DNA from 4 places in the Kluyvera sp. 142486 genome. Region 4 is predicted to be linked to each of the others. Evidence: predicted binding sites of a transcription regulator. Region 4 holds the regulator's gene; each other region holds the start of a gene.
The links. Region 4 encodes PurR, which represses purine synthesis genes. Its sites were predicted from a motif close to CANGCAAACGTTTGCNTG; they were not measured.
Positions count from the first base shown of each region.

Region 1: a site for PurR is predicted at 3,642-3,659, ahead of tusA (sulfurtransferase TusA). Genes of this name have one in related genera too.
Region 2: a site for PurR is predicted at 1,401-1,418, ahead of gcvT (glycine cleavage system aminomethyltransferase GcvT). Genes of this name have one in related genera too.
Region 3: a site for PurR is predicted at 1,955-1,972, ahead of ACLGE8_RS03120 (nucleoside-specific channel-forming protein Tsx). Genes of this name have one in related genera too.

Region 1 is NZ_JBKHUI010000003.1:150,551-155,432, forward strand. Features, by position in the region: gene ACLGE8_RS04845 (DUF2500 domain-containing protein) at 1-44, opposite strand, end outside; gene ACLGE8_RS04850 (lysoplasmalogenase) at 185-811, shown strand; gene zntA (Zn(II)/Cd(II)/Pb(II) translocating P-type ATPase ZntA) at 890-3,100, shown strand; gene tusA (sulfurtransferase TusA) at 3,337-3,582, opposite strand; gene ACLGE8_RS04865 (7-cyano-7-deazaguanine/7-aminomethyl-7-deazaguanine transporter) at 3,765-4,430, shown strand; gene ACLGE8_RS04870 (DcrB family lipoprotein) at 4,503-4,882, shown strand, end outside.
Region 2 is NZ_JBKHUI010000014.1:111,189-116,070, forward strand. Features, by position in the region: gene ubiI (FAD-dependent 2-octaprenylphenol hydroxylase) at 1-1,085, shown strand, start outside; gene gcvT (glycine cleavage system aminomethyltransferase GcvT) at 1,478-2,572, shown strand; gene gcvH (glycine cleavage system protein GcvH) at 2,599-2,988, shown strand; gene gcvP (aminomethyl-transferring glycine dehydrogenase) at 3,110-4,882, shown strand, end outside.
Region 3 is NZ_JBKHUI010000002.1:177,510-182,391, reverse strand. Features, by position in the region: gene secF (protein translocase subunit SecF) at 1-256, shown strand, start outside; gene yajD (HNH nuclease YajD) at 372-719, shown strand; gene ACLGE8_RS03120 (nucleoside-specific channel-forming protein Tsx) at 954-1,817, opposite strand; gene ACLGE8_RS03115 (DUF3251 domain-containing protein) at 2,116-2,658, opposite strand; gene nrdR (transcriptional regulator NrdR) at 2,810-3,259, shown strand; gene ribD (bifunctional diaminohydroxyphosphoribosylaminopyrimidine deaminase/5-amino-6-(5-phosphoribosylamino)uracil reductase RibD) at 3,263-4,366, shown strand; gene ribE (6,7-dimethyl-8-ribityllumazine synthase) at 4,452-4,882, shown strand, end outside.
Region 4 is NZ_JBKHUI010000001.1:303,848-308,729, forward strand. Features, by position in the region: gene ACLGE8_RS01505 (C40 family peptidase) at 1-324, shown strand, start outside; gene sodB (superoxide dismutase [Fe]) at 448-1,029, shown strand; gene ACLGE8_RS01515 (MFS transporter) at 1,111-2,277, opposite strand; gene ACLGE8_RS01520 (YnhF family membrane protein) at 2,438-2,527, opposite strand; gene purR (HTH-type transcriptional repressor PurR) at 2,822-3,847, shown strand; gene punR (DNA-binding transcriptional activator PunR) at 3,866-4,777, opposite strand.

The DNA.
Region 1 (4,882 bases), on a different contig from region 4:
ATAATGGCGACAACGACGATGAAGAAAAGCGGCATCTTGCTCATTTCAGGTTCTCTTAAGAATTTACGCAAATCATAGTAAACGGCGCAGTCTGCCATTGTCATCTGGCGGCTGCGGCTACTACACTGGACATTCAAGACTGGCAGTACAGTACCCATTAAGATAACAGATACAGGGACTTATTATGCTTTGGTCGTTTATCGCAGTATTCTTCTCAGGCTGGCTCTACGTGGATGCCGCCTACCGTGGGCCCGCCTGGCAGCGCTGGGCGTTCAAACCTATCACCTTAATTTTGCTCCTGTTTCTCGCCTGGCAGGCGCCGATGTTTAACGCCATCAGCTACCTGGTACTAGCGGGCCTGTGCGCCTCGTTGGTCGGCGATGCCCTCACGCTGCTGCCGCGCCAGCGCATGCTGTATGCCGTCGGCGCGTTTTTCCTGTCACATCTGCTGTATACCATCTGGTTTGCTGGACAGCTGACCTTCACCTTCTTCTGGCCGCTGCCGGTGGTGCTGCTGGTAATTGGCGTAATCTGGCTGGCGGTTATCTGGACGCGGCTTGAAGAGATGCGTCTGCCGGTGCTGGCCTTTATCGCGATGACGCTGATGATGGTCTGGGTCGCGGGCGAACTGTGGTTTATGCGCCCAACGGATACCGCGCTCTCCGGCTTCTTCGGCGCAGGTTTACTACTGCTGGGTAACATTATCTGGCTGGTGAGTAAATATCGCTGCCGCTTCCGCGCGGATACGGCGATTTACGCCGCCTGCTACTTTGCCGGGCACTTCTTTATCGTTCGCGCGCTTTACCTGTAATTTCCTGCTTGACTCTGGAGTCGACTCCAGAGTGTATGCTGCGCTTAATGAAGCAACGATCATTAATCGGAGGATACGATGTCGACTCCAGAGACTCGTCACAATAAAGCCCCCCAATTTTCATCCTTTAAGCTCGCGCCTGCGCCACAGTCGCAGGACGACTGCTCCTGCGAAAGCCAATGCGCAACGGCTGAACCTATGGTAGAGCCAACGCTGGACGCCCGTTACAGCTGGGTCGTCAACGGCATGGACTGCGCCGCCTGCGCCCGTAAAGTCGAAACGGCGGTAAGCCAGGTCGCTGGCGTGAAGCAGGTTAAAGTGCTGTTCGCCACCGAAAAGCTGCTGGTTGATGCCGATGACGACATCCGCGCTCAGGTGGAGAAAGCGGTGAGCGCCGCAGGCTATTCGCTGCGTAGCGACAGCGAACCAAAGGCGGAAGAGAACACCCCGCGCTGGCGGGAGAACCTGCCACTTATCGCGCTTGCCGTGATGATGGCCATTAGCTGGGGGCTGGAGCAGTTCAACCATCCGCTGGGTAACCTGGCGTTTATCGCCACCACGCTGGTCGGCCTTTACCCTATCGCTCGCCAGGCGCTGCGCCTGATGAAAAGCGGCAGTTGGTTCGCCATTGAAACACTAATGAGCGTCGCGGCCATCGGTGCGCTGTTTATCGGTGCGACGGCGGAAGCGGCGATGGTGCTGCTGCTGTTCTTAATCGGTGAAAGGCTGGAAGGCTGGGCCGCAAACCGCGCGCGCCAGGGCGTGAGCGCGCTGATGGCGCTGAAGCCAGACACCGCCGTGCGCGTGCGTGACGGCCAGCGTGAAACCGTGGCGCAGAAGGATCTCCAGCCGGGCGACGTCATTGAAGTGGTCGCCGGTGGGCGCTTGCCTGCCGACGGGAAGCTCATCACCCCGTTCGCCAGCTTTGATGAGAGCGCGTTAACCGGCGAGTCCATTCCGGTGGAACGCAGCGCGGGCGAGAGCGTCCCGGCAGGGGCCACCAGCGCCGACCGCCTGGTACAGCTGAGCGTTATTTCAAAACCTGGCGACAGCGCCATCGACCGTATTCTGCGTCTGATTGAAGAGGCCGAGGAACGTCGCGCGCCTATCGAGCGCTTTATCGACCGTTTCAGCCGCATCTATACCCCGGCGATTATGGCCGTCGCGCTGCTGGTGACGCTGGTGCCGCCGCTGCTGTTTGCCGCTTCATGGGAGGAGTGGATCTACAAAGGGCTGACGCTGCTGCTGATTGGCTGCCCGTGTGCGCTGGTTATCTCGACTCCAGCAGCCATTACCTCAGGCCTTGCCACCGCTGCGCGTCACGGCGCGCTGATTAAAGGCGGTGCGGCGCTGGAGCAGTTGGGTCGCATCACCCAGATAGCCTTTGATAAAACCGGCACCCTGACGCTCGGCAAACCGCAGGTGACAACGATTATCCCAACCGCCGAACTGAGCGAAGAAAATCTGCTAGCGCTGGCTGCTGCGGTGGAACAGGGTTCTACCCACCCGCTGGCGCAGGCCGTGGTGCGCGAGGCGCAGCAGCGTGAGCTGACCATTCCACAGGCTGTTGAGCAGCGTACGCTCGTCGGTTCCGGTATTGAAGCCAACGTCGATGGGCTGCGCATTGTTATCTGCGCGGCGGGCAAGTTCCCGACGCCGGATCATCAGGCTGAGATCCAACGGCTGGAAAGCCAGGGCAACACCGTGGTGCTCGTCACTCGAGACGATACCCTGCTGGGAATTGTCGCGCTGCGAGACACCGTGCGCCAGGAGGCGCGTCAGGCGGTCGATGGCCTGCGTGAATTAGGCATTCAGGGCATCATTCTGACCGGGGATAACCCACGTGCCGCCGCCGCCATTGCCGATGAGTTAGGGATGGCCTATCGCGCGAACCTGCTGCCTGCCGATAAGGTCAGTGAAGTGACGGCGCTGAACGCTCAGGGGCCGCTGGCGATGGTGGGTGATGGGATCAACGACGCTCCGGCGATGAAAGCGGCGGCGATGGGCATCGCGATGGGCAGCGGTACCGACGTGGCGCTGGAAACCGCCGATGCGGCGCTGACGCATAACCGCCTGACCGGGCTGGTGCAGATGATTCGCCTGGCTCGCGCCACCCACGCTAACGTTCGACAAAACATCGCCATTGCGCTGGGGCTGAAAGGGATTTTCCTTATCACCACGCTGCTCGGCATGACCGGATTGTGGTTGGCGGTGCTGGCAGATACCGGTGCGACGGTGCTGGTGACGCTGAACGCGCTGCGGTTACTTCGCGGGAAGTTTAGCGCGTAATGGGGTTGGTTCGGTGCCTTTCCCCGGCGGCGCTGCGCTTGGCCGGGCTACGGGACATGTAGTCCGGGCGAGGCGTGTACGCCGACCCCAGGTTGGCTCGGTGCACTCCCGGCGGCGCTACGCTTGGCCGGGCTACGGGACATATAGCCCGGGCGAGGCGTTTACGCCGACCCCGGGTTGGTTCGGTGCATTCCCGGCGGAGCTGCGCTTGGCCGGGCTACAGGGTGTGGTGTCGATTAATGGCTCTTACGCAGCAAATACTGATACGGCACTGACTCGGTCTGCTGAGCAATCAGCTCATGTTCCATAAAGCGGCAAAAGCCAGGGATATCACGCGTGGTGGCGGGATCGTCGGCAATAATCAGCAGCGTTTCCCCCACCGGCATCGTCCGCACGGTTTTACGCACCATCATTACCGGTTCCGGGCAGCGCAGCCCTTGCGCGTCTAAGGTGTGGTCGGGGCTGGAAAACAAATCGGTCATGAGCATCTCATCGTCAGAAAAAACGCGCTTAGTTTACGCTGACCCAGCCTCAACGCAACCAGGTTAACGATTGCGCGAAAAACAACCATTGCAATGAAACAGGAAAGCAGTATCATTCCGCCCCTGCAATGGGTTTGCAGACTTATTGGGTTCCCTCACCCCAACCACTAAAAAGGTACAATATGACTCCCTTTACCTCCTTACAGCGCCGTCATGCGCTGGTTTGGCTATCGCTATTTCACCTGCTGGTGATCACCTCCAGTAACTATCTGGTGCAGCTGCCGGTCTCTATTTTCGGCTTCCACACCACCTGGGGCGCGTTTAGCTTTCCGTTTATTTTCCTCGCAACCGACCTGACCGTGCGGATCTTTGGCGCACCGCTGGCTCGCCGTATCGTTTTCGCGGTGATGGCCCCGGCGCTGATGATCTCCTACGTGATTTCGTCGCTGTTCTATATGGGCGAATGGCAGGGCTTCGGTGCGCTGGCGCACTTTAACCTGTTCGTGGCCCGTATCGCCGCCGCCAGCTTTATGGCCTATGCCCTGGGGCAGATCCTTGACGTGCACGTGTTCAACCGCCTGCGTCAAAGCCGCCACTGGTGGCTTGCACCGACGGCCTCCACGCTGTTCGGCAACATCAGCGATACCCTGGCATTCTTCTTTATCGCCTTCTGGCGCAGCACCGACCCGTTTATGGCGACGCACTGGGTAGAAATTGCCCTCGTGGACTACTGCTTTAAAGTGCTGATCAGCATTGTTTTCTTCCTGCCGATGTACGGCGTGCTGCTGAATATGCTATTGAAAAGGCTGGCAGATAAATCTGATTTGTCAGCAATGCAGCCTGGTTAAGGGTTCATTACACGGGTTGTGATAAGATACGCAGATGAGCCGTTATGGCTATTTATCGAAAGGAAGATGTCAATGCGCAAATTGGTGAAATATGCTGGTATTGGCCTGCTGGTAATGGGCCTTGCGGCCTGTGACAACAGCGACACCAGCACCCCTGCACAAGGTTCTGCAGCCGCAAGCGATGCCGCAGGTCAGGCAATCAATCTGTTAGACGGTAAGCTGAACTTTACGCTGCCGGCCGGGATGACCGACCAGAGCGGTAAGCTGGGCACCCAGAGCAACAACATGCACGTCTACTCTGACGCCACCGGCATGAAAGCGGTCATCGTCATCGTTGGCGACGACACCACCGAAGATTTAGCGGTGTTGGCAAAACGTCTTGAAGATCAGCAGCGCAGCCGCGACCCGCAGCTGCAGGTGGTGACCAATAAATCTATCGACGTGAAGGGCCA
Region 2 (4,882 bases), on a different contig from region 4:
TTGCCGCCGATGCGCCGCCTGCGCTTCGCGTCTCCGCCATCAATGCGGGCAGCGAAAAGCTGCTCACTAAGCTGGACGTCTGGTCGGCAATTACTGCCCAGCGCGCCAGCTGCTATCACGGCATGGAAGTGTGGGATAAAGACAGCTTTGGCCGCATTACGTTTGATGACCGCAGCATGGGCTATAGCCATCTCGGCCATATTGTTGAAAACGCGGTGATTCACCACGCGCTGTGGCAAAAAGCCGAGCGCAGTAGTGACATCACGCTGATGGCGCCCGCTGAACTGCAGCAGGTGGTGTGGGGCGAGAACGACGCGTTTCTGACGCTAAAAGATGGCAACATGCTGACCGCGCGTCTGGTGGTTGGCGCGGACGGCGCGAACTCCTGGCTGCGCAGTAAAGCGGATATTCCGCTGACCTTCTGGGACTATCGTCACCATGCGCTGGTGGCAACCGTTCGCACCGAAGAGTCGCACGACGCGGTGGCGCGCCAAAGCTTCCACGGCGAAGGTATCCTGGCCTTCCTGCCGCTCTCCGACCCGCATCTTTGTTCGATTGTCTGGTCGCTGTCGCCACAGGAAGCAGAACGGATGCTGCAGGCCGGGGACGCTGAATTTAACCAGAAGCTGAACATCGCCTTTGATAATCGCCTGGGGTTGTGCAAGGTCGAAAGTGAACGTCAGGTGTACCCGTTGACCGGGCGCTATGCGCGCCAGTTTGCCGCCCATCGTCTGGCGCTGGTCGGCGATGCGGCGCACACCATTCATCCTTTGGCTGGGCAGGGCGTGAATCTGGGCTTTATGGATGCCGCCGAGCTGATTGAAGAACTGCGTCGTCTGCATATGCAGGGTAAAGACATTGGTCAGCATTTCTATCTGCGTCGCTACGAGCGTAGCCGTAAGCACAGCGCCGCGCTGATGCTCGCGGGGATGCAGGGCTTCCGCGAGCTGTTTGCTGGTGAAAACCCGGCGAAAAAACTGCTGCGCGATCTCGGCCTTGCGTTGGCTGATACGTTGCCCGGCGTGAAGCCGCAGCTGATTCGTCAGGCGATGGGCCTGAACGACCTCCCAGAGTGGCTTCGTTAAGTCGCTCACACTTTTACTCCCGGTGGTTCTACCGGGAGTCTCCTCCCTCATTTGAAAAATTCTAATTTCACGCCATTTTTCGCATTAGTTTTATTAATCCATGCGTTTTCATGTTACGGAAAACTCGCCCTGTTTTACGCATAAAATATTATCTTATGCTGAATTGTTAACCATTGTTGTTAATTAAATGTGGTGTGTTTCGCTTTTTTGCAGTCGATTCCTCTGTATGCTTTTTCGCGGCTTTTGGTCATAAGCTAATGTGATGTCCCCTTTTTCAGGATGGTTTACCACGATGTTCGGTGGTAAGTTCAGGGAAAAGAGAACGTTTGCGTCGGTGCCCGAATGGGCGTCGGCGTTTGGTTTTGTGGTGCGATATATTCAACGAGGACATGATGGCTCAACAAACGCCTTTGTATGACCAGCACGTGTTATGTGGCGCGCGTATGGTGGATTTCCACGGCTGGATGATGCCGCTGCACTATGGTTCGCAGATTGATGAGCACCACGCGGTGCGTACCGATGCCGGGATGTTCGATGTGTCACACATGACCATCGTCGATCTTCACGGGCCACGGACCCGAGAGTTTCTACGCTATCTGCTGGCAAACGACGTTGCCAAGCTTACCAAGCCCGGCAAGGCGCTCTACAGCGGTATGCTAAATGCATCGGGCGGCGTGATTGATGACCTGATCGTTTACTACCTTACCGAAGATTATTTCCGCCTCGTCGTTAACTCCGCCACCCGCGAAAAAGACCTCTCCTGGATTACCCAACACGCTGAACCTTATGCCATCGATATCACCGTCCGTGATGACCTGTCGCTGATTGCCGTACAGGGGCCGAACGCGCAGGCGAAAGCCGGCACGCTGTTCACCGATGAGCAGCGCCACGCCGTTGAAGGCATGAAGCCGTTCTTTGGCGTGCAGGCGGGTGACTTCTTTATCGCCACCACCGGTTACACCGGCGAAGCGGGTTATGAAATTGCCCTGCCAAAAGAGCAGGCCGCCGATTTCTGGCAGAAACTGGTACAGGCAGGCGTGAAGCCTTGCGGTCTGGGCGCGCGCGATACGCTGCGTCTGGAAGCTGGGATGAACCTGTACGGCCAGGAGATGGACGAAAGCGTCTCCCCGCTGGCAGCCAACATGGGCTGGACCATCGCCTGGGAACCGGCCGATCGCAACTTTATCGGTCGCGACGTGCTGGAACTGGAGCGTGAGAAAGGTACTGAGCAATTGGTCGGCCTGGTGATGACCGAAAAAGGCGTCCTGCGCGGTGAACTGCCGGTGCGCTTTACCGATGCCCGCGGCAACGCGTGCGAAGGTGTGATCACCAGCGGGACTTTCTCGCCAACCTTAGGCCATAGTATTGCACTGGCTCGCGTCCCTGCTGGGATTGGCGAGACGGCGATCGTGCAGATCCGCAACCGCGAAATGCCGGTCAAAGTGACAAAACCTATTTTTGTGCGTAACGGCAAGGCCGTCGCGTAAGCCCTTTTTATTCTGGAGATTTTTTGATGAGCAACGTACCAGCAGAACTGAAATACAGTAAAGAACACGAATGGCTGCGCAAAGAAGCTGACGGTAGCTACACCGTTGGTATCACCGAGCACGCACAAGAATTACTGGGTGACATGGTCTTCGTTGACCTGCCGGAAGTCGGTGCGACCGTTAGCGCGGGCGACGACTGCGCCGTGGCGGAATCCGTTAAAGCGGCATCCGACATCTATGCGCCAATCAGCGGTGAGATCGTTGCCGTGAACGAAGAACTGGGCGACTCGCCGGAACTGGTGAACAGCGAACCCTACGTGGGCGGCTGGATCTTTAAGATCAAAGCCAGCGACGAAGCGGAAGTTGCCGCCCTGCTGGATGCAACCGCATACGAAGCCCTGTTAGAAGACGAATAAGGATTTGCTCCCTCTCCCTCTGGGAGAGGGCCGGGGTGAGGGCGAGTTTGCGCCGTCACCCCAAACCTCTTCTTCGAAGAGGAAATCTTAAAATCACCGCACGTTTCAGGAACCATCGCTCATGACACAGACTTTAAGCCAGCTTGAAAACCGTGGCGCGTTTATTGAACGTCACATCGGGCCGGATGCCCAGCAGCAGCAAGAGATGCTCAAAACAGTTGGCGCGGATTCATTAAACGCACTGATTGCGCAGATCGTGCCGAAAGATATCCAGCTTGCTACGCCGCCGCAGGTTGGCGAGGCCACCACCGAGTTCGCCGCGCTGGCGGAGCTGAAGGTGATTGCCGGTCGCAACAAGCGCTTTAAGTCATACATTGGCATGGGTTACACCCCGGTACAGTTACCGCCGGTTATCCAGCGCAACATGCTGGAAAACCCGGGCTGGTACACCGCGTACACCCCGTATCAGCCAGAAGTTTCTCAGGGTCGTCTGGAAGCGCTGCTCAACTTCCAGCAGGTCACGCTGGATCTGACCGGTCTCGATATGGCCTCCGCCTCTCTGCTGGACGAAGCTACCGCGGCCGCTGAAGCGATGGCGATGGCGAAGCGCGTCAGCAAGCTGAAGAATGCCAACCGCTTCTTCGTGGCGGCAGACGTGCATCCACAAACCCTGGACGTGGTCCGTACCCGTGCGGAAACCTTCGGCTTTGACGTGATTGTCGACGACGCTGACAAAGCGCTGGAGCATCAGGACGTCTTCGGCGTGCTGCTCCAGCAGGTTGGGACAACCGGTGAAGTTCACGACTACAGCAAGCTGATTGCTGAGCTGAAATCTCGCAAAGTGGTGGTGAGCGTTGCCGGTGATTTCATGGCGCTGGTGCTGTTAACCGCACCGGGCAAACAGGGCGCGGACATTGTCTTCGGCTCTGCGCAGCGCTTCGGCGTACCTATGGGCTACGGCGGCCCGCACTCGGCATTCTTTGCCGCTAAAGATGAATTCAAACGCGCCATGCCTGGCCGTATTATCGGCGTATCGAAAGATGCCGCTGGCAATACCGCGCTGCGCATGGCGATGCAGACCCGCGAGCAGCACATCCGCCGCGAGAAAGCGAACTCCAACATCTGTACCTCGCAGGTACTGCTGGCTAACATTGCCAGCCTGTACGCGGTGTTCCATGGCCCGGTTGGCCTGAAGCGCATTGCGAACCGCATTCACCGTCTGACCGATATTCTGGCAGCCGGTTTACAACAGAAAGGGCAGAAACTGCGCCATGCGCACTACTTCGACACCCTGTGTGTGGAAGTGGCGGATAAAGCCGCCGTGCTGGCGCGCGCTCAGGCAGCGGAAATCAACCTGCGCAGCGATATCCTTAACGCGGTAGGCGTGACCCTGAACGAAACCACTACCCGTGAAGACGTGTTGGCGCTGTTTAGCGTGATTCTGGGTGATAACCACGGTCTGGACATCGACGCGCTGGATAAAGACGTGGCGCTCGACAGCCGCTCTATCCCGCAGGCGATGCTGCGCGACGACGCGATCCTGAGCCATCCGGTGTTTAACCGCTACCACAGCGAAACCGAGATGATGCGCTACATGCACTCGCTGGAGCGTAAAGATCTGGCGCTTAACCAGGCGATGATCCCGCTGGGTTCCTGCACCATGAAGCTCAACGCCGCGGCGGAAATGATCCCAATTACCTGGCCGGAATTTGCTGAACTGCACCCGTTCTGCCCGGTTGATCAGGCGGAAGGCTACCATCAGATGATCGGTCAGCTCTCCGAGTGGTTGGTGAAACTGACCGGCTATGACGCACTCTGCATGCAGCCGAACTCTGGCGCACAGGGTGAATACGCAGGCCTATTGGCGATTCGTCACTACCACGAAAGCCGCAAC
Region 3 (4,882 bases), on a different contig from region 4:
GTCGCTGACCCAGACGTTGCACCGTACGTTGATTACGTCCGGTACCACGTTAGTGGTTATTCTGATGCTGTACCTCTTCGGTGGCCCGGTACTGGAAGGCTTCTCGCTGACTATGCTTATCGGTGTCTCCATCGGTACCGCATCGTCTATCTACGTAGCCTCGGCGCTGGCGCTGAAGCTGGGTATGAAGCGTGAACATATGCTGCAGCAGAAAGTCGAGAAAGAAGGGGCGGATCAGCCGTCAATTCTGCCTTAACCTGCCGCACTTAGCGCACGAATAAAGCCGCAACGCCTTAGGGTGTTGCGGCTTTTTTATTGCCCATTTAGACTGTGCGTATTCCCTTACATTGAACACGACATATCGAGTCATTATGGCCATCATCCCAAAAAACTATGTGCGGCTGGAAAGCGGCTACCGTGAAAAAGCGCTGAAACTGTTCCCGTGGGTCTGCGGGCGTTGTTCTCGCGAGTTCGTTTACTCCAATCTGCGTGAGCTGACGGTTCACCATATGGACCACGACCACACTAATAACCCGGAAGATGGCAGCAACTGGGAGCTTTTGTGCTTGTTCTGTCACGATCACGAACACTCGAAATACACCGAGGCTGACCAGTACGGTTCCACGGTTGTCGCCGGGGAAGATGCGCAGAAAGACGTGGGCGAGGCGACCTACAACCCGTTCGCTGACCTGAAAGCGATGCTGAACAAAAAGAAATAGCCGACGTGCTGTAACGCGTACACCGTTGCTGGAATCCCGATCGCAAGGTCGGGATTTTTTTGTTTTTACGTCATGTAGATAGTGGTGAGCAGAGTAGAATCAGCGGCAAGCCGGGTCTCCCGGTGAGGCGCAGTGTTGCGGGGGCTTTATCCCCGATGGCCCTGCCGCCCGCGTGGCAGTATGCGCCCGAAACAGGCCAGAGGGAAACCTCTGGCCTGTTTTGCGGTATCGAACTTAGAAGTTGTAACCTACAACAAAGTAACCACCCCAACCGGTAGACTTGGCGCTGAAATCGCCTTCGCCCCAGTTCAGGGTATTGCCACCTTGCCACTGACCGCCGTTATGGAAGTAACGAGCGACCACGGAGTAGTGCCAGTGATCGTAGTTCAGCGCCAGGATGTGGCTGGACGCGATGGAGTTGCTGGTACGGTTCGGTTCGTCACCGAGATCGGAACCCCAGTCGAAGTTGGTGAAGCCGATGTAGCTCAGCTTACCGCCCCACAGGTCACTGATTGGCACAAAGTATTTCACTTTGAAGCGGTAGCCATCCCACTCGTTTTCGTTCGCGGCGCCGTAGTTCTGCCACTGGTATTTGGCGTACACGTTCAGGGACAGACCCATTGGCAGGCCGGTGTCGATATCGGTACCCAGACCCATATACCAGGTGCTCTGGCGGCTGGCTTTGTTGTCACCCATATCGTAGATGTAGTTGTTCGCGAAGTACCACTCTTTGAACGGACCAAAGCTCAGGTCAGCACCGGTCAGCTTGTCGATAGAGAAGCGCGGTTCGATCTCCATGAACATTGGGGAGCCGTCAGACCATACGCCTTTATCGTTGCCGTTACCCCAGTCAAAGGTCTTAGGAATATCGATGTAGCCGTAGAAGTCGAGCCAGTCTTTTTTGGCAAACGCTTCATATTCCAGGTATACGTCGTTGTTCAGCTTTGGCGAGAAGCGGGTGTGATAGCTACCCACCACGTTTACGCTCTGATGCCACCAGTCGGAAACATACTGAGGTTGAGAGTCGCCTGCTGCGTTAGCAGTGAAAGATGCGGAGAGCGCCAGTGCAGCACCGGCTGCTAATAATGTTTTTTTCATATTTGTGCCACTAATAAAAAAAATCGAAAGAGAGTGATTTTTATCACCGAAGTTTTTCTAAATGTTTCGTGTTTCTGCGAGCCTATTATATGAATCCTTGCTCACGAAAATCAGTCACAGTTCACACATTTTTCAAACGCGTAATCGATTGCGTTCACGTTTGCGTAGTTTAGACGCCGCGATTGTACTGATGGGGTGAATTATTGCAAATGTTTACATACGAGAAATGTGTTTCAGGCGGGGGACAGAGAAGGCGAATTCAGGGGGAGTATTGTTACAACTTCCCCCTGTAGAACGGTTACTGTGCGTTGGCAGGCTGCACGTCGTGAATACGAACAAAGCCGAGCTGATCGGGGGTAACACCGTTAAGCTGCAGCGGGATATTGACGTCGCTCGGTGCCAGCACGCTTGCCGGCGCGGAGAAGAGCTGATTCTGCACGTTGACCTCTTGATACTGCTCGGTTGTGCCCTGAATCTGGCCCCATTCTACGGTGCCGGTGAAGGCCGGGAGCGCCTCGTTCGATTCCCCCTGAATGCGCAGCGTGACCGCCGTGCCCTGAGCGTTAGCGGCGATATTGCGCAATGACATGCGGAGGGTGCCCACCTGGCTGTTCAAACGGGCAGGGGTGTTAGCGCCGGGAAGCAGGTAGACACCGCGCGTTGATTTCGCATTCAGCGCGTTTTGCTGGGTGATTTTCACCGTCTCTTTATTGAGCTGCGTCATCTCGGTGCTGAGCGCGCTGATGCTTTGGTGCATCTGCTTGACTTCAGACTGCTGCGCGCAGGCGCTCAGGCTGACGAGGCTTCCCAGCAGGGCGATTCTTAGGTAACGTCTTGTCATGCTGTCTGTTTCCTTCTCTTCGGGATAACGCAATGGTAGCGCGCAATATGGCATCTGGCATCGATCCTTTGTCTCAAAAAGCGCTGCGCCTTTGTTGTATCCGCAGTTCAGGGTAAAATAGATTCCCATCACCTCATCGTCAGGACGTCGTATGCACTGCCCATTCTGTTTCGCCGTAGATACTAAAGTCATTGACTCCCGTCTTGTGGGAGAAGGTTCTTCCGTTCGCCGACGCCGGCAATGTCTGGTGTGCAACGAGCGCTTTACCACCTTTGAAGTGGCAGAACTAGTGATGCCGCGCGTGGTGAAAAGCAACGATGTGCGTGAACCGTTTAATGAAGATAAGCTGCGTAGCGGTATGCTGCGCGCGCTGGAAAAACGTCCGGTCAGTTCCGATGATGTGGAAATGGCGATTAACCATATCAAATCGCACCTGCGCGCGACCGGTGAACGCGAAGTGCCGAGCAAGCTGCTGGGTAACCTGGTTATGGAACAGCTGAAAAAGCTCGATAAAGTGGCCTATATCCGCTTTGCGTCGGTATACCGCAGCTTCGAAGATATTAAAGAATTTGGCGAAGAGATCGCCCGCTTACAGGACTAAGCTATGCACGATGAAATGTACATGGCGCGCGCGCTAAAACTGGCGCAACGCGGTCGCTTTACTACTCATCCCAACCCGCGCGTGGGCTGCGTGATTGTCAATCAGGGCGAGATTGTCGGCGAAGGTTTCCACTATCGCGCTGGTGAACCGCATGCGGAAGTGCACGCGCTGCGCATGGCGGGTGACAAAGCCAAAGGCGCTACCGCCTACGTGACGCTAGAACCGTGCAGTCACCATGGCCGCACACCGCCATGCTGTGACGCGCTGATCGCCGCGGGCGTTTCCCGCGTCGTTGCCGCCATGCAGGACCCTAACCCGCAGGTCGCGGGGCGCGGGCTGTATCGTCTGCAGCAGGCGGGTATTGAAGTCAGCCACGGTCTGATGATGAGCGAAGCTGAAGCGCTGAATAAAGGCTTCCTCAAGCGGATGCGTACCGGTTTCCCGTATATCCAGCTGAAGCTTGGCGCGTCGCTCGACGGCCGCACGGCGATGGCCAGCGGTGAAAGCCAGTGGATTACCTCGCCGCAGGCGCGACGCGACGTGCAGCGCCTGCGCGCGGAAAGCCACGCCATTTTAACCAGCAGCGCCACGGTGCTGGCAGACGACCCGGCACTGACCGTGCGCTGGGACGAGCTCAATGCCGAAACGCAGGCGCTCTACCCGCAGGAAAATCTGCGTCAGCCGCTGCGTATCGTTATCGATAGCGGCAACCGCGTGACGCCGGAGCACCGTATTGTGCAGCAACCTGGTGAAACGCTGTTTGCGCGCACGAAGGACGATACCCGTGTCTGGCCGGAGGGCGTACAAACGCTGAAAATACCGGGGCACAACGGCCATCTCGATCTGGTGCTGCTGATGATGCAGCTGGGCAAACAGCAGATTAACAGCATTTGGGTGGAGGCGGGGCCAACGCTTGCCGGCGCGTTGATTCAGGCGGGGCTGGTTGACGAGCTTATCGTCTATATCGCGCCTAAACTGTTAGGAAGTGATGCGCGCGGATTATGTATGCTGCCAGGCCTTGAGAAACTGGCCGACGCCCCCCATTTCAAATTCAACGAGATACGCCAGGTGGGCCCGGATGTGTGCCTGCATTTAACCACTGCGTGAGGCTTTCCTAATTAGAGGAAGCAGCGCCCAGAATATTATGATAAAATCCGCCCCCCTGCGGGGCAAATGAACCCAAAGGAAGAGTATGAACATTATTGAAGCTAACGTTGCTACCCCGGACGCTCGCGTCGCCATCACCATCGCGCGTTTCAACAACTTTATCAATGACAGCCTGCTGGAAGGTGCTATCGACGCCCTCAAGCGCATTGGTCAGGTTAAAGATGAAAACATCACCGTTGTTTGGGTTCCAGGTGCTTATGAACTGCCTCTGGCGGCTGGCGCACTGGCTAAAACCGGTAAATACGATGCGGTGATCGCGCTGGGTACAGTTATCCGTGGCGGTACTGCGCACTTCGAATATGTTGCTGGCGGGGCAAGCAATGGCCTGGCGCACGTCGCTCAGGACAGCGAAATCCCGGTAGCCTTTGGTGTTCTGACCACCGAAAGTATTGAACAAGCCATCGAACGCGCTGGCACAAAAGCCGGTAACAAAGGTGCAGAAGCTGCACTGACCGC
Region 4 (4,882 bases):
ACCGGCTTCGACTGCAGTGGTCTGGTCTATTACGCATACAAAGATCTGGTCAACATCCGTATTCCACGTACCGCTAACGAAATGTACCACCTGCGCGATGCGCGCCCGGTTGAACGTGGTGAACTGGAAAGCGGCGATCTGGTCTTCTTCCGCACTCAGGGTCGCGGTACCGCCGATCACGTTGGCGTGTACGTCGGCAACGGCAAATTTATTCAGTCTCCTCGCACCGGCCAGGACATCCAGATAACGTCGCTGAGTGAAGACTATTGGGTCCGTCACTACGTCGGCGCCCGCCGCGTTGTGACACCAAAGACAATTCGTTAATCACTTACCCCGTTTGTTAATAAACGGGGTAAGCTTATCTTTTATCTCACCTTTTAATTTGCTACTCTATCCCTACTCAATGCATGGTTATTGAGTGTACAAATATAATAAAGGAGAGTAGCAATGTCGTTCGAATTACCTGCATTACCGTATGCCAAAGACGCTCTTGTTCCACACATTTCTGTGGAAACCCTGGAGTATCATTACGGCAAACACCACCAGACCTATGTCACTAACCTGAACAACCTGATCAAAGGTACGGCGTTTGAAGGCAAAACGCTGGAAGAGATCGTCCGTACCTCTGAAGGCGGCGTGTTCAACAACGCAGCGCAGGTCTGGAACCACACCTTCTACTGGAACTGCCTGGCACCTAATGCCGGTGGCGAACCAACTGGTGCCGTCGCTGATGCGATCGCTAAATCCTTTGGTTCCTTCGCTGAATTCAAAGCACAGTTCACCGATGCCGCAGTGAAAAACTTCGGTGCGGGCTGGACCTGGCTTGTGAAGAAGGCGGATGGTTCTCTGGCTATCGTTTCAACGTCTAACGCGGCAACCCCGCTGACCACCGATGCGAAACCACTGCTGACCGTTGACGTGTGGGAACACGCTTACTATATCGACTACCGCAATGCGCGTCCAAACTATCTGGAGCACTTCTGGGCTCTGGTGAACTGGGCGTTTGTGGCTGAAAATCTGGCAGCGTAAGCCAAAAAATAACCCGGCATCGCCACGCTCCGCCGGGTTATCTCGTATCACGCAGAAGGTCTCCCTTCTGCGTTTTTGTTTTTACTGGCTGGCCAGTGCCTCTTCACCACGGGAACGGCCGCTCAGGAATACCACCAGCAGCGCCAGCGCGGCAACCATCGCCCCCATAACCGGCACAAAGCTGTAACCCAGACCACCGGAGATCACCGCTCCGCCCGCGACAGCACCCAGTGCATTACCCAGGTTGAACGCCCCGATATTCACCGAGGAAGAAAGACCCGGCGCTTCGTGAGCCACGCGCATCACGCGCATTTGCAGCGGCGGCACCACCGCAAAGGTTGCAGCCCCCCACACCACCATACTGAATGCCGCGCCCACCTGCGTTTGCGCAAGGAACGGGATTGCCAGCATGATTGCCATCAGCAGCAGCAGGAAGCCTTTCAGCGTACCGCTTACCGAACGGTCGGCAAATTTACCGCCAAGGTAGTTACCGATAGAGAAGCCTACGCCAATCAGCACCAGCATCAGGGTAATAAAGGCTGGCGTGGCGTGAGTTATCGTCCGCAGCACCGGTGAAATATAGGTATAGAGCGTAAACATCGCCCCCGCGCCAAGCACGGTCGTCAGCAGTGCCGACAGCACCTGCGGGCGCACTAGCACTGAGAGTTCGCGCTTCACGTCCGGCTTTTCACCTGCCCCGCCCTTCGGCAGAGAGAACCACAGCCCCAGAATGGCAATAATGCCAAGCCCTGCCGTTGCCAGGAAAGACATCCGCCAGCCAATGGTTTCGCCAAGCCAGGTTGCCGCCGGCACGCCACCAATATTGGCAATGGTCAGCCCCATAAACATGGTTGCCACGGCGCTGGCCTGCTTATGCTTCGGCACCACGCTTGCAGCAACAACGGAGCCAAGGCCGAAGAATGCGCCGTGGTTAAGGCTGGTGATAATACGTGACAGCATCAGGGTGGTGTAGTCCGGCGCCATCGCCGAAAGCACGTTGCCGAGGGTAAAAATGGCCATCAGGAAGATCAGGGCGTTTCGACGGGCACGATGTGAAAGCAGCAGCGTCATCAGCGGCGCACCAACCATCACCCCTACGGCATAGGCGCTGATCAGCATCCCGGCTGCGGGAATGGAGACGTCCACACCTTTTGCAATCACCGGCAGGAGACCCATTGGGGAGAATTCGGTCGTCCCGATGCCAAAGGCCCCAATGGCTAACGCCAGTAAGGGAAAGTTAATTTTCATGCAAATGCTCCGGTTAGCCGCACGACAGACGCGGCATGTCGATAATGGGCAAAAGCATGACATCAATCACATAAAAACAGAAGTGTACAAAACAGCAAAAGATTATTGCTAAATGGGTAACAATCAGACAGGAGGGAGCGAGTGCCCCCTCGCAGAGGAATTAATGCAGTACAGCAGTCAAACCTGCGGCAACGATCAGCGCAAGGGTAATGACGGTGGTGGTGAGTGACATCTTAAGTTCGGTACTCATCAACTTTTCTCCTTTTTATCGCTACAGCAAAACTGAGCTAGCTCATTTTTACACAGTATTGCGCAAAAATCTTCACAGATTTAGCAGGATGTTTGTTTTTACTCTTCCACTTTGCGTCAGGATAAGTCAAAATTCGACGCTTATTTATAAGCGTACCGGCCATTGACCCCCTCCTGTCGTCCTGTATCGTTTTCCCGGCGAATCGCAATCCACAAAATTGCGTCAGGGTGTGTGAAGGCAAACGTTTTCCTTTCGATTTTATCAGGGGCAGGCCAGGGTCTGGAGTGAGATGGAATGGCAACTATTAAAGATGTAGCGAAGCGCGCAAACGTTTCCACTACAACCGTATCACATGTAATTAACAAAACGCGTTTTGTCGCCGAGGAGACGCGTGAAGCCGTCTGGGCGGCGATCAAAGAGTTGCACTACTCTCCGAGCGCCGTTGCCCGCAGCCTGAAGGTGAACCACACCAAATCGATTGGTTTGCTGGCAACCAGCAGCGAAGCGGCCTACTTTGCCGAAATTATCGAAGCCGTTGAGAAAAACTGCTTTGAGAAAGGTTATACCCTGATTCTGGGCAACGCCTGGAACAACCTGGAAAAACAGCGCGCCTACCTGTCGATGATGGCGCAAAAGCGCGTGGATGGCCTGCTGGTCATGTGCTCCGAATATCCGGAATCCCTGTTGACGATGCTCGAAGAGTACCGACACATCCCGATGGTGGTGATGGACTGGGGCGAAGCCAAAGCGGACTTCACCGACTCGGTTATCGATAACGCCTTTGAAGGCGGCTATATCGCCGGTCGTTACCTGATTGAGCGCGGTCATCGCGATATCGGCGTCATCCCTGGCCCACTAGAGCGCAACACCGGCGCAGGTCGTCTGGCGGGCTTTATGAAAGCGATGGAAGAAGCGCAGATCAACGTACCAAAGAACTGGATTGTGCAGGGCGACTTCGAGCCAGAATCGGGTTATCGCGCAATGCAGCAGATCCTGTCCCAGCAGCCGCGCCCTACCGCTATCTTCTGCGGTGGTGACATTATGGCGATGGGCGCACTGTGCGCCGCGGATGAGATGGGTCTGCGCGTGCCGCAGGACATTTCGCTGATCGGCTATGATAACGTGCGCAACTCACGTTTCTTCACCCCGGCGCTGACGACCATCCACCAGCCGAAAGATTCGCTTGGTGAGACGGCGTTTAACATGCTGATGGACCGTATCGTCAGCAAGCGAGAAACCTCGCAGTCGATTGAGGTGCATCCGCGCCTTATCGAACGTCGCTCCGTGGCCGACGGCCCGTTCCGCGACTATCGCCGCTAAGCGTTACCCACGGACACCCTACTCGGGTGTCCGCAGCCATTCCTCATTTAACGTCTCGCTATCCCCCAGATATTCCAGCAGCCAGCTTAACGCCGGCGACGCTTCGCTTTGCTGCCACGTCAGGCAACAGGCGGCATCCGGGAAGGGGTTCTCAAGCTGTAGCGCCACCCATGCCCCGCTATCCAGCCATGGCTGCGCCAGATGCCCCGGCACCATCGCCGCACAAAGCCCCGCCGAGATACAGGTTTCCGATGAGGCCCAGTCCGGCACCACCACTCGCTTCTGGTTATCGAGCAGCCAGGTCGTTCGCTTCGGTAACGATCGCGAGGTATCTTCACGCACCAGCGACGGCCAGTTGCGCAACACATCATCGCTGAGCGGGCCTTCCATCTGTGCCAGCGGATGGGTACTCGCCACCACGCAGTGCCAGTTGAGCATCCCCATATCGCGGAACGCGAAGCGACCACCGACCGGGATCGCCTGGGTGGCGCCAATCGCCAACTCTACGCGACCATCGGCCAGCGCATCCCAAACGCCGTTGAACACTTCCTGGTAAACAATCAACTCCACGTCGCTAAAGTGACGGTAGAAATCGACAATCAACTGCCGGGTTCGCTGCGGCTTCACGATATTATCGACGGCAATCGCCAACTGCCCTCGCCAGCCGTTGGCGATTTGCTGGCACTGCTGACGGGTGATCTGCATTTTTTTGATAACAGACCTGCCCTCTTTCAAAAACCAGGCTCCAGCCGGGGTAAGTTCAACGTCCCGATGACGACGTCCGAACAGCGGTACTGCCAACCATTCTTCAAGTTGACGCACCGTATAGCTGACCGCAGAAGGCACGCGATGAAGCTCCTGCGCCGCAGCGCTAAAGCTGCCGTTGCGCGCCACCGCATCAACCACCTCCAGAGAATATTCAGACCACATTTTATGCCTTCAAATATTTTGAATCCATGACTCAAATATTAGCGTTTCACAAGCCGTTATGCACTCTCTACACTCAGCGGCATCGTTTATTCATGATAAAAAGGG